DNA from 3 places in the Ligilactobacillus ruminis ATCC 27782 genome. Region 3 is predicted to be linked to each of the others. Evidence: predicted binding sites of a transcription regulator. Region 3 holds the regulator's gene; each other region holds the start of a gene.
What was found. Region 3 encodes CtsR, which represses protease genes until heat stress. Its sites were predicted from a motif close to TTGGTCAAAAAAGGTCAAANA; they were not measured.
Positions count from the first base shown of each region.

Region 1: a site for CtsR is predicted at 2,783-2,803, ahead of LRC_RS03705 (ATP-dependent Clp protease ATP-binding subunit). Genes of this name have one in related genera too.
Region 2: a site for CtsR is predicted at 1,867-1,887, ahead of clpB (ATP-dependent chaperone ClpB). Genes of this name have one in related genera too.

Region 1 covers NC_015975.1:746,266-750,832, forward strand. Annotated here, with positions in the region: gene LRC_RS03695 (MucBP domain-containing protein) at 1-69, opposite strand, end outside; gene LRC_RS03700 (DUF1827 family protein) at 168-449, opposite strand; gene LRC_RS03705 (ATP-dependent Clp protease ATP-binding subunit) at 588-2,750, opposite strand; gene LRC_RS03710 (hypothetical protein) at 2,903-3,094, shown strand; gene LRC_RS03715 (phosphocarrier protein HPr) at 3,316-3,582, shown strand; gene ptsP (phosphoenolpyruvate--protein phosphotransferase) at 3,582-4,567, shown strand, end outside.
Region 2 covers NC_015975.1:1,089,656-1,094,222, forward strand. Annotated here, with positions in the region: gene clpB (ATP-dependent chaperone ClpB) at 1-1,788, opposite strand, end outside; gene LRC_RS05495 (peptide ABC transporter substrate-binding protein) at 2,230-3,870, opposite strand; gene LRC_RS05500 (DEAD/DEAH box helicase) at 4,556-4,567, opposite strand, start outside.
Region 3 covers NC_015975.1:279,655-284,221, reverse strand. Annotated here, with positions in the region: gene LRC_RS11485 (hypothetical protein) at 1-93, opposite strand, end outside; gene LRC_RS01385 (ATP-dependent Clp protease ATP-binding subunit) at 466-2,970, opposite strand; gene LRC_RS01380 (CtsR family transcriptional regulator) at 2,997-3,464, opposite strand; tRNA gene LRC_RS01375 (tRNA-Pro) at 3,865-3,938, opposite strand; tRNA gene LRC_RS01370 (tRNA-Pro) at 4,086-4,159, opposite strand; tRNA gene LRC_RS01365 (tRNA-Arg) at 4,194-4,267, opposite strand; tRNA gene LRC_RS01360 (tRNA-Leu) at 4,292-4,377, opposite strand; tRNA gene LRC_RS01355 (tRNA-Gly) at 4,401-4,472, opposite strand; tRNA gene LRC_RS01350 (tRNA-Thr) at 4,477-4,552, opposite strand; tRNA gene LRC_RS01345 (tRNA-Leu) at 4,566-4,567, opposite strand, start outside.

The DNA of each region.
Region 1 (4,567 bases), 470 kb from region 3:
CTTTTTTGCAAAACGTGATCTGCGAATGTTTCGATTAAAAATTCTTTTAAAGTATGTTCCTAAAGACATCAAACTCCCACCTTTCAACCATTAAGCATAGTTCAATTATATCAAGCAACTTGAAACAATTCCACAAAAAAGACGGGTTTCCCCGTCTGATGACAAATTTATTTGTGGCTCTTCAAGCTGATTTCAGTGATGTTTTTCCGTGCCGTGATCAACGCGTGCTTAGCTTTTTCACCCAAAAGATGCTCTTTAACGAATTCGATTTCCTTTTCTGTAATCGGTCGAAGCTTATTTGAAATGATGATTTCAGCATCATCTTTTTTCTTTTTAAAAACAACTTTTGAATTGCCTAAGGTAAAGACTTTAATAAAGTGAACGGGCGTATTCATCAATTCGCGACGGATTTTTCGCGCATAACTGTTGGTTACGTCAATTAATTGCATGGCAAATTCCTCCTAAATTATTACACAGTCCTCTCATATACCCTTATTATACGTTATTTTTGTGAAATACTAAATAAAAAAGAACTCAATATTTAAAAAATACTGAGACTCTTTTTAAGAACATAAATTTGTCGGATGTTATGATTTGGCCGTACTTTCTGCTATGACAATCTGATTGTTTTCGATTTTGGCCGCAAAGTTTTTAACGGACGGATGCTCAAGGTAAAAGTCAGTAACCTTGTCCTCAATCTGCTCTTGAATCGTTCTGCGCAATGGTCTTGCACCCATCTTTTTATCATAACCCAGCTCAACGAGCTTGTCGCATACTGGACGCGTTACGGATAATGACATTTGCTTTTCTTGCAGCATCTTATTTACGTCTTGAAGCATCAAGTCAACGATTTTTCCAAGATCCTCCTTGGAAAGGGCGTTGAATTCGATGATATCATCGAAACGATTTAAGAATTCAGGTTTGAAATAGCGACTCAGTTTGTCCAAAATTGAGTTGGTCGTACCATTTGCTTCGGCGCCAAAACCAACATTGATAACGGAATCTCCGCTTCCGGCATTGCTTGTCATAATGATGATCGTATCATTGAAGCTGACTGTCTGACCCTTGGAATCAGTCAGACGTCCATCATCAAGGATTTGCAGGAACATATGCATGACGTCGGGATGAGCTTTTTCGATTTCATCCAATAGAATCAAGCTATACGGATGACGGCGTACCTGTTCGGTCAATTGACCGGCTTCCTCATACCCGACGTACCCTGGAGGAGATCCGATAAGTTTTGAAACTGAGAATTTTTCCATGTATTCGCTCATGTCGAAACGGATCATGGAATCTTTGGATCCGAAAAGCTCCTCCGCCAGCTGTTTGGCTGTTTCGGTCTTGCCAACGCCTGTTGGTCCGACAAACAAGAAACTTCCGATTGGGCGATTCGACTTATTGAAACCGACGCGATTTCTTCTGATGGCGCGGGCCGTTTTGGTTACCGCCTCATCTTGACCGATAACGTGTTTTTTCAAGGAATCGGCAAGGTTGCGCAATTGATTTTGCTCTTTTTCTTTCAATTCGCCGACAGGAATTTGAGTCATTTCCTCAACGATTGCTTCCATGTCCTTATCGGAGACGATCGGAGCATTTTCGTCAGAAACGGAATTTTGTTTCATTTCCGTGAATTTGTTGACCTGATCTCTGTAATAGGCGGCTTTTTCATAGTCTTCCTCTTTAAGAGCCGCCTGTTTGTTGGCTTCGGCGTGTGAAATCTTGTCATCAAGAACTTTTGGATCAGCTGCATGGATCGTCAAATTCTTTTTTGAGCCAGCCTCATCCAATAAATCGATGGCCTTATCGGGCAAGAAACGATCCTGAATATATCGCGATGACAACAAAACGGCAGCGTTAATCGCTTCTTCAGTGTATTTTACATGGTGATAAGCCTCGTATTTAGGTTTGATTCCCTTGAGAATTTCGATGGCCTCAGCAGTTGATGGTTCGTCAACGCGCACCGGCTGAAGTCTTCTGGCTAAAGCAGCGTCTTTTTCGATTGTGCGGTATTCGTTCAGCGTCGTTGCGCCGACGAGTTGAAGTTCACCGCGAGCAAGCGCAGGCTTTAAAACGTTTCCCGCATCCATGCGACCTTCATTGTCGCCTGCACCAACGATTTCGTGAATCTCATCGATAAAAAGAATCGTATTTTGATCACGTTTGAGTTCGCTCATCAACTGCTGCATTCGTTCTTCAAATTGACCGCGATATCCTGTTCCCTGAACAAGCGAAACAACGTCAAGGCGAATAACGCGCTTGTCGAGCAATTTTTGAGGTACGTCACCATCAACGATTTTTTGAGCCAACCCTTCGACAACCGCTGTTTTGCCGACGCCTGCTTCGCCAATCAGAACGGGATTGTTTTTGGTACGGCGATTTAAAATTTCGATGACGCGGGATATTTCCTTGTCGCGGCCGATGACGGGATCGATGCGTCCGTTTCTGGCTTCTTCAGTCAAATCTAAACCGAATTTGCCGAGAATTGTGTTGCCGTTTCCTCCGGATACGTTTTGAGGCGCAGACTGCCGTTGATTTTGACTTGGCTGATTTCTTTGCGATATTGCTTTAAAGAGATCGTCAAGCGAGTTGAAACCAAACGGATCTTGCAATGGCTGGTTTTGCGATCTGGTCGAGCGTTCGCGAAATTCGCCATAACATTCAGAACAAAGGTCAATTGCTATTTGATGACCGTTGATGCTTGTTGTTAAATGAATTGTTGCTGGATTCTTACGACAGTTTTGACATAGCAAATGTTTCACGACCTTTCATAATAATACAAAGTGTTTTGACCAACTTTGACCTTTTTTTATATTTCCAATTATACTATGGTAATTTTAAATCGCAAGCAAAATGATTCGAATATGTTATAATATGTTGAAATCAACATGAACGGAGGATCTTCATGGTCAGAGATTATGAAAAGCTTTTGAGCGACTTGCATGATGGCAAAATTGAAACGTTTGAAGTTACAAAGGAAGAGTTTATGGATTTTCAAAAAGTTTTTATGGAATCGAACTTCAGAAAAAAAGTAATTGGCAAGGCCAAGCGGGGTGGGGGAGCGATTTATCACTATGACAAAGGTGATGAATTCTGAGAATTGGTTAAAAAAATAAATTAGTCTTAATGATACCAACAAAAACTTGTCTAACTTTTAAAAACATGATATCATGTAGCATGTAGGGGCAGTATGTTCTTGTTGGCTTTTTATTAGCATTAATGAAAACGGTATTATGAACGACAACATTGTTTTTCATTCGTTTTCACAAGACGTATGGCCCGACCTTCATTTTATAATTCAAAGGAGCATGATCCACAATGGAAAAGAAAGATTTTCACGTAATCGCAGAAACAGGTATTCACGCACGCCCAGCTACGCTTTTGGTGCAAGCTGCAAGCAAGTTCAACTCTGACATTACTTTGGAATATCAAGGCAAGTCAGTTAACTTGAAGTCAATTATGGGTGTTATGTCATTAGGCGTTGGTCAAAACGCTGACATCACGATTTCTGCAGAAGGCGGTGACGAAGCAGAGGCAATTGCTGCTATTGCTGATACAATGTCTAAGGAAGGACTTGCTGAATAATGACGAAAATGTTAAAAGGGATTGCAGCTAGTGATGGGATTGCAGCTGCTAAGGCTTATATGCTTGTACAACCCGATTTATCATTTTCTGAAACAAGCATTGACGATCCTGAAGCTGAAATTAAGCGTTTAGACGATGCGGTTGAAGCATCTAAGAGTGAACTTGAACTTATCAAGCAGAAAGCAACGGAAAACCTTGGCGAAGAAGAAGCAAAAGTTTTTGAGGCCCATTTGATGATTTTGGCCGATCCTGAGTTGCTTGGTCAGATCAAAGATAAGATCAAGAATGACAAAGTTAATGCCGAAGCAGCTTTAAAGAGCGTAACCGACATGTTTATCGAAATGTTCGAAGCTATGACCGACAATGCTTACATGCAAGAGCGCGCAGGCGACATTCGTGACGTCACAAAGCGCATTATGAGTCATTTGCTTGGCGTTACTTTACCCAATCCTGCGCTTATTCAAGAAGAAGTCGTAATCGTTGCTCATGATTTGACGCCTTCCGATACGGCTCAGCTTGATCGTAACTATGTCAAAGGGTTCATTACTGATATCGGTGGACGTACTTCTCACTCGGCAATCATGTCGCGTACGCTTGAAATTCCTGCCGTGGTTGGTTCAGGATCTGCGACGACTGACATTCAGGAAGGCGAAATGGTCATCATCGATGGTATCAATGGTGATGCGTTGGTTGATCCAACGGATGCCGAACTTGCTGATTATAAGCAAAAGGCAGCTGAGTTTGCCGCACAAAAGGAAGAGTGGGCTCGTCTTAAGGATGCCAAGTCTGTTTCTGCAGATGGCAAGGAAGTTTTGCTTGGCGCAAACATCGGTACACCTGATGACGTTTTGGGTGCAAACGATAATGGCGCTGAAGCTGTTGGTTTGTTCCGTTCGGAATTCCTTTATATGAATTCAAATGAGCTTCCTACAGAAGATGAACAATACGAGGCTTACAAGGCAGCTCTTGAAGGCATGAGCGGCAA
Region 2 (4,567 bases), 810 kb from region 3:
AGGATCCTGAAGTCCTGCTCTTGAACGAAGCACCGCATCGGCAACGGCATCAACGGCTTCATCTTGTCCGATGACTCGCTCATGCAAAGTATCTGCCAAGTGCAAAAGCTTTTGCCTTTCTCCCTGAACAAGTTTGGCAACCGGGATGCCCGTCATGCGGCTGACGACTTCCGCAATTTCATTTTCCATGACGGACTCTTCGACGAGCCAATCTTCAGGACGTTTCGTATTTTCAAGTTCTTCCAGTTCGCTTTCAAGTTTTGGAATGACCGCATGCTGCAAACGAGCTGCTTCTTCCAGATCATACTTGTTTTCTGCTTCTTCCAGATCATGCTTGGCCTTGTCGATTTCCTGCTTTTTGTCAGAAACTTTTTGAATGTCTTCTTTTTCGCTTTCCCAGCGCATTTTGAGCTTGTTTGCCCGTTCGCGCGATTCAGCGAGATCTTCTTGAAGTTCAGCCAAACGTTTCTTTGAAGCCGGATCGTTTTCTTTTTTCAAAGCGGCTTCTTCGACTTCTTGTCTCATCAGCTGACGCGTGACCTGATCAAGTTCAGTCGGCATCGAGTTCATTTCGACTCTGATTTCGGCGCATGCCTCATCGATCAGATCAATTGCCTTGTCAGGAAGAAAACGGTCGGTAACGTAACGATTTGAAAGAGTAGCCGCAGCCACGAGGGCATTGTCGTGAATCCTTACGCCATGGTGAATCTCATAGCGTTCCTTCAACCCGCGCAAAATCGTGATCGTGTCTTCAACGTCCGGTTCTTTAACCAGAACTTTTTGGAAACGTCTTTCCAAAGCCTTGTCTTTTTCCATGTACTCACGGTATTCGTCAAGCGTGGTTGCTCCGATCAAATGCAGTTCTCCTCGCGCAAGCATCGGTTTCAGCAGGTTGCCGGCATCCATGCTTCCTTCAGTTTTTCCGGCACCAACGATGTTGTGAATCTCATCGATGAACAAGATGATTCGACCTTCGCTTTTGGTTACTTCTTTTAAGACTGCCTTCAATCGTTCTTCAAATTCGCCGCGGTACTTGGCCCCTGCAATCAAAGAGCCCATGTCAAGCGAAAAAATCGTCTTGTCTTTCAGGTTGTCCGGAACGTCTTTTTTCACGATCCTTTGTGCAAGACCTTCAACAATGGCGGTTTTGCCGACACCGGGTTCACCGATCAAAACAGGATTATTCTTCGTTTTGCGCGACAAGATTCTGATCACGTCGCGAATTTCTTCATCGCGCCCGATAATCGGATCCTGTTTGCCGGAACGAACCTTTTTGACAAGGTCAACGCCGTATTTTTCAAGCGCCTTGTATTGTTCTTCTTGATTTTTTGACGTCACTTTTTCACCACCACGCATTTCTTCAACGACTTTCTTCAGTTTTTTCTCATCTGCACCATGAGCGGTCAGATATTCGCTCAACGGATTATACTTTTGTTTCATCAAAGCAAGGAGCAACGTGTCGATTGCAACATACTCATCCGAAAATTCGGCTCGAATCATCTCCGCATCCTGCATCAATTTGTACATATTCTGCGAAAGACTTTGACCATATGCATTCGTTCCTTCGACGACAGCGATTCTGTCAAGTTCATCGTCCATTTTCTTTTCAAACGAAACTATGTCAATACCAGCCTTTTTGTAGATATCGGCTGCAAGTTCGCCAGGTTGAACTAAAAATTTGAATAGATGCGGAATTTCGATTGCTTGATGATGCCTTGCAACCGCAATTTTTTGTGCCTCGGCAAGCGCGTCTTGCACCGCTGAAGTAAATTTTGGTTCTTCACTCATAAAAAGCCCTCCGATCAAATTTTCTTACAAATCAATTTTACAACGTTTCATCCAAAATGGGGGTACTTTTGTTTCAAATTGGTCAAAAAAGGTCAAACTTTAACCTTTCCTTAAAAATTGCGCAGATGCTGAAGTATCAACGCTCTGAATTTTTTGTCAAATGCAGCACTGTGCATCGCCTGCTCAATCAATACGTCAAGATGGCTTACGGGCAAAATGCCGTTTTTTAAGATTTGCCCGTAAATGGCAATCCTCGGTTACATACAATGGCCTATTTGGGACGTTTTGATACATGAAAATAAAATCAGACTTTCTGGCTTATTTCCATCATAGAAAGAAAATTGTAATGCATACGAAAAAACCGGATAAGATTTGCAATTAATTGCAAATCATCCGGTTTTTCAATTTGAAGCATAGTTTTTTCAAAGCCTCGTGAAAAACTTATTTGATATATGCGTACTTGTAATTCCACTGGGTTCCGGCCGTATTGTGAATGATGCCTTTGACGCTCTTTTTTTGCATATATGCCGTCGTCTGTTGGTAAATTGGCGTCACCCCCTGATCGGCATTGAAAATTCTGGCTGCTGACACCAGATCCTGCCAACGCTTTTCTTCGTTATTTGCATCTTCACCCTCTGCTTTTTTAATCAAAGCATCATATTGCGGATTCGAATACTTGCCATAATTGTATGAAGTACCAGTCAGAGGAATCTGCAAGAACGTAATCGGATCATTGAAGTCTCCGCCCCAACCAGAAACGTAAATATCATAATCGCCTCTTTGGGCTCTGTCCAAAGCACTTTTTCCAGGAATTGAGGCCAAATTGATTTTGATTCCCGGAAGCACCTTCGTATATTGAGACTGCAGGTACTGAGTCAACGGACCGCTATTGGCATTGTCGTTTGCGGCCAAAATCGTCATCGTCAGCTTGCTTGCACCGATTTCTTTCATGCCTTTTTCAAAATATTTTCTGGCTTTTTCCTCATTGTGGCTTACGGTGCCGGAAACTGCCTGCTCTTTTGCAAAATCATCCCCGTTTTTGGGATCATGCGCCAGATCTCTTGCAACAAACCCCGTCGGAAGGCTGGAACCATCGCCGAAAACTTTATTGATCAAAACTTTTCGATCAAGCGCAAGCGAGAGTCCCAAACGAACGTTCCTGTTATTAAGCGCCTTTTTGACCGTTGGATCTTTGGCTTGAAAGTTATATGAAAGATATGAAACGTATGAATAAGGATATTGCTTAAATTCCGGATTATTCTTCAAACTTTTGACTTGCTGGTTCGAAAGCGGCGTCATATCTAACTTATCTTGCGAATAAAGCTGATAGCCCGTATTTGTGTTTCCGACGACCTTATAGGTTATCTTTTTGAGTTTGACCGAACCCCTGTCCCAATATTGATCATTTTTGACAAAATTCCACTTGTCGGAAGTTCCGTTCCAGTCCGTCATTTTGAAGGGACCGGAATATACCATATATTTTGAACGCGTTGCATATTTTTTGCCGTATTTTTCAATGAACTTTTGATTTTGCGGTCCAAAAAGCGGATAAGCGAGCAGAACTTTGAAATAGGCAATCGGCTTGTCAAGCTCAACCTGAACGGTATTTTTGTCAAGCGCTTTGATGCCGAGCTTGTCGGTGCTCAACTTTCCGGCCGCAATTTCATCAGCATTTTTGACGCCTGAAAACAAATATGCGTACGGAGATTCGGTTTTCGGATCGATCGACCTCCTCCAAGAATAGACGAAATCGTCAGCCGTAATCTTGTCACCATTGCTCCATTTGGCATTCCTGAGTTTAAAAGTCCATGTCAGTCCGTCCTTTGAAACTTTGCCGGATTTCGCCAATCCCGGAGTTGCTTTCCCGTCCTTTCCCAAACGGTAAAAACTTTCAAAGATATTGCCTGTTTGTCCGTATCCGGTTGCTTTTGAAATATCGATCGTATCAAGCGGAGCGCTTGCAGAAAGCTTCAAAACCTGCTTTTGACTCGCATCATCGCTTGATTTTGCACATCCGGCAAGTCCCGCCCCGATCAATAGCATTATTGATGCCGCAAATAGTTTTTTTTTCTTATCATTCATAGTAAAAACCCCTTATATGATTAAAAAAAGACCCGTGCTTTCCGCAATGCAAAACGGAAACACGGGTCATTTAAAAGTTTCTTCTGCAGGATGATTTCTGCAACAGACCTTTATCTGACAAATGATTCCGCCTTTATTTAAATAACAATTTCTGCACGTTGAACGTTTTATCATCGTATTCTTTCCTTCCATTGAAATTTGTTATCTATATCATAATTTGACGCTTAATTTTTGTCAATAAAATTGCTTAGGCCATTGCCGTTTGCTTGTAACCAAAAGAGGCTGGGAAAAAAGTCTCTTTTCTTTCTTGAATTAAACGAAAAGCCGAACTAAGACGATCGATAAGCGACTGACTTTGTCCGGATTTTCTTCAATTTTTCACGCGCTATCGTTTTTAAAACGGTGCTGATCAACCAGTTTATTCAAAATTTCATTCAAATTTTACGGCCAAATCCTGCATTTTACTCAATGTGTCCGTGACCGGCAGTGATTTTGCCAAATGCAGTGCTCGCTAAATCAGCACGCTAAATCGCATTCAAATTTGCCGACAGTCGCTTTTCAGCTATTTCCGTCTTGGAAGGCGATTGTCATACATACGCAAAAAAACCGGATAAGATTTGCAATTAATTGCAAATCATCCGGTTTTTCAATTTGAGACAGAGTTTTTTCAAAGCCTTTTTTAGTTTCACAACAGATT
Region 3 (4,567 bases):
CACGACGACCATCAAACTTTTTGAAACGGCTGCTGCCAAAACAGTCGGTAGCGTATCGGTTACTCCCGTCTTGACGTCAAGTTCATCATTCACGCAAACCACCCCCGTAGTGTATTGTTTACAACAATACACCAATATTCGGGCGATTTCCACAATTTTTTGAAAACACCGTCGATTTGTCAAAAAAGGGCTGAGAAAAAACTCTGTCTCAAATTGAAAAACCGGATCAGATTTGCAATCATTTGCAAATCTGATCCGGTTTTTCGAATGCATGACGCTTGCTATGATGGAAATAACCCAAAATAGTTTGGCTGTAAATTCGACTGTGAGCTTGACGCGCTGATTTGTCAGACGCTGCATTTGGCAAAAGCTCTGCCGTTTACGGACACATTGATGAAAATTGACGATTTGTCCGTAAATTTGAGTGAGATCTTGGATAAATAAGTTGAGCAGCACTGCGACTTGCTATTTGGCAGTCTGTTTTTTAACGGCTGCTTTTTTTTCGCTGTCTTCTTTAGGCGTATTGACCGTCAAAGTAATTTTGCCCTTTTTGGCACCAATCGTGACCGTGTCTCCGATCTGAATCTTTCCTTGAAGCAATGCGTCACTCAAAAGATCCTCAACTTCGGTCTGCAACGCCCGTCTGATCGGTCGAGCACCATATTCGGGATCAAAGCCGGCTTTTGCGACGACTTCGATTGCCGCAGGAGTAACCTTGAGCTTGACCTTTTGCTCATCAATTCGTTTAATGACGTTTTTTGCCATCAACTTGACGATTTGGTGCAGCTCATCTTTTTCGAGTGAATGGAAGATGACGATTTCGTCAATTCTGTTTAAGAATTCAGGCCTGAAATGCTTCTTCAGCGATTCTCTGATTTTGGAAGACATTGCCTCATAATCATTTGAGAGATCGGTTGCACCGAATCCGACCGATTTTTCGTCACGTAATGCCGTTGCGCCAAGGTTAGACGTCATAATAATGATCGTGTTCCTGAAATTGACCTTTCGTCCTTTTGAATCCGTCAAATAGCCGTCATCCAACACTTGAAGCAAGATGTTGAAAACATCCGGATGGGCTTTTTCGACTTCATCAAGCAAAACGACCGAATAAGGCTTGTTGCGGACCTTTTCCGTCAGCTGTCCGCCTTCATCGTACCCGACGTATCCCGGAGGAGCCCCGATCAAACGACTGGTTGAATATTTCTCCATATATTCGCTCATATCGATTCTGATCATGGCGTCTTCCGAACCAAACATTGCTTCTGCCAAAGCCTTGGCAAGCTCGGTCTTTCCGACGCCTGTTGGTCCAAGAAACATGAATGACCCGATTGGGCGAGTCGGATCAGACAAACCGCTTCTTGCACGTCTGATTGCTTTCGACACGGCCTTGATAGCTTCATCTTGACCGACAACGCGCTTATGCAGAATTTTTTCCAAATTGATCAAACGTTCGCTTTCTGTTTTTGTCAGCTGCGTAACGGGCACTCCCGTCCACTCGGAAACGACCGTCGCAACGTCTTCTGCTGAAACAATTCCGGCGTACTCCTTCTTTTCGTCTTTTTTGCGCTTGGCTTCTTCGATTTTGGCAATCTTTTCTTTTGTCTTCAACGCCTGGTTGCGCAATTTTGCCGCCTCTTCAAATTTTTCGTCAAGCAATGCCTGCTCTTGTTTCTTGGCGATTTCGGACAATTCTTTGTTCAAATCCAGCAGCTTGACGTTTTTTCCTGCTTTAACGATTCGCAAACGTGCTGCCGCCTCATCCATCAAATCAATTGCCTTATCGGGCAAAAAGCGTTTCGTAATATAGCGACTGCTTAAGTGTACGGCTTCTTCCAAGGCCTCATCCGAAATTTTTACCTTATGGTGTTCTTCGTAGCGCGGACGAACTCCTTTCAAAATTTCCAATGCCGCCTCTTGGCTCGGTTCTTCAACGACAACGGTCGCAAAACGCCGTTCCAAGGCAGGATCTGATTCAACATACTTTTGATATTCATCAAGCGTCGTCGCTCCGATGACCTGCACTTCTCCTCTTGCAAGCGCAGGCTTTAAAATATTGGATGCGTCGATTGCTCCCTCAGCACCACCCGCACCAATGAGCGTGTGCATCTCATCAATAAATAAAATGACGTTTCCATCGTTGTAAACTTCTTCGAGAATCTTTTTCAAGCGATCTTCGAATTCGCCGCGATATTTAGTGCCGGCAACAAGCGATCCCATATCAAGCATCATCAAACGATCATTAAGCAAGTTTTCGGGAACGCAACCTTCGACGATGGCTTGTGCCAAGCCCTCAACAACCGCCGTTTTGCCAACGCCGGGTTCGCCTAAAAGAACCGGATTGTTTTTTGTCCTGCGACTCAAAATCTGGATAATCCGATTGACTTCTTTTTCGCGTCCGATTACGGGATCAATCATATTTTCAGCAGCCATCTCGGTCATGTCGCGACCAAGCTCGTCCAAGGTCGGCGTTTTTGATTTTCCTTGCTGTTCCTCAGCTTTTTTTGTCACGCGACGCAATTGACTTTGACTGATGCCGAGCTTGCGCAAAAGAATTTGTCGAAGTTTTTTGCAATCCACATGCAGACTGGTTAAAATTCGAGACGAAAGGATGTCCTCATCGCTCAACAATGCTAACAGAAAATGTTCGGTCCCGATTCTGACGGCCCCAGTCAAAAATGCCTGTTTCCTGGTTTCGTCCAAAACGGACTTGGCCTTTGGAGAATACGGCAAATAGTTGCTTGGCGACTGACGCAGCAAATTGCCGTACCCGGCTAAGCGTTCGATTTCTCGACGAACATCGCCTGGCGTCACCATCGCTTGTTTTAAGACCTGACCTGCCACGCCTTTGTCTTCGATCGTCAATGCCAAGAGCAAGTGTTCGGTCCCGATTGCCTGATGTCTGAAATAATTTGCCTGTTCCTGCGCAATCGCCATTACGCGTTTTGCGCTGTCAGTATATAAATCGTCCATGGAATTACCTTCCTTCTTTAGTATTGTCAGTCAGCACACTTCAGCCTGTTGATAACGCTCTTTAAAATACGTGCGCGCACGATATCCTCGATCTCATGGTCGCTGAAGGCCAAAACATTGCGATTAAACGTGCTTAAAATAAGATTTGCTTCTCTTCTGTTCAAAAAATGATTCTCATACAGAGCTTGAACCACCTTGAAAGCATCCGTTTCCGTTATCGATTCTCCGGTATATTCGATTAATTCATTTAAATATTCCGCATCATCGACCAAATCAACTTTCTCAATCCTGATGTATCCTCCGCCTCCGCGCTTGCTTTCAACCAAATAACCATTTTGAACCGTAAAACGCGTTTTGATTACATAGTTGATTTGTGACGGAACGCAGTCAAATTGCTGAGCTATTTCCGAACGCTTAATTTCAATTGAAGGCGACTCTTTTAAGATGCTTTTCAAATATTGCTCAATTATATCAGAAATATTCCGATTCTGCATATTCTACCACCTTTCTTCGCGTTTTGACTATGTTTGACTATTATTATAGACGCGTCAGGTGTCATTTTGCAATCAATATCCCTCGTTAGTCGCATGAAAACACGTTTTGATCTCGCAATTGCAGGCATTTTTCAACCTGTGATAACTACAATTAATTATAGTCTTTTCGGACCATTTTTGCACCATGATTTATAATGCGAGACGAGCAGCAATCAATCTCAACTATTGAAAAATACAGGGCTTCTACAAAATTAAGAAACAAAAAAATTTCTTTGTCTGAACCATGGGTATGCTGGTGAATCAAACAAGCTTATAATTAAAAATCCAGGATGCGATTTATATAATCTTTGCATCCTGGACACTATCGCAACAATCGTTGTTGCAAACCGTTTTACTCAAATCGGGAAAACAGGATTTGAACCTGCGACCCCCACGTCCCGAACGTGGTGCTCTACCAAGCTGAGCTATTTCCCGGTAACCATAATCTATTATAGTATTTTAAAACTGATTTTGCACTATATTTATCGCAAAATATTAAAAAAATAGAACACTCGCAATCAATCAGTTTAATGATCGATTACAAAAAAAGGTCGGCATAAATCCAGCCACGATCTATTTAAATCGGGAAAACAGGATTCGAACCTGCGACCCCCTGGTCCCAAACCAGGTGCTCTACCAAACTGAGCTATTTCCCGATAACCGGTCAATCAAATTATGACCACTAAAAAATGCACCCAGTAGGAGTCGAACCTACAACCTTCTGATTCGTAGTCAGACACTCTATCCAGTTGCGCTATGGGTGCATATCAATATATTAAATTATATAATGCCGAGGACCGGGATCGAACCGGTACGGTAATCACTTACCGCAGGATTTTAAGTCCTGTGCGTCTGCCAATTCCGCCACCCCGGCATATTCTTTGATGAACTGGCATAAGCGGAAGACGGGATTCGAACCCGCGACCCCCACCATGGCAAGGTGATGTTCTACCACTGAACTACTTCCGCATTCTGGTGCCGACTAGAGGATTCGAACCTCCGACCCTCTGATTACAAATCAGATGCTCTGCCAGCTGAGCTAAGTCGGCATAATAAATAAAATG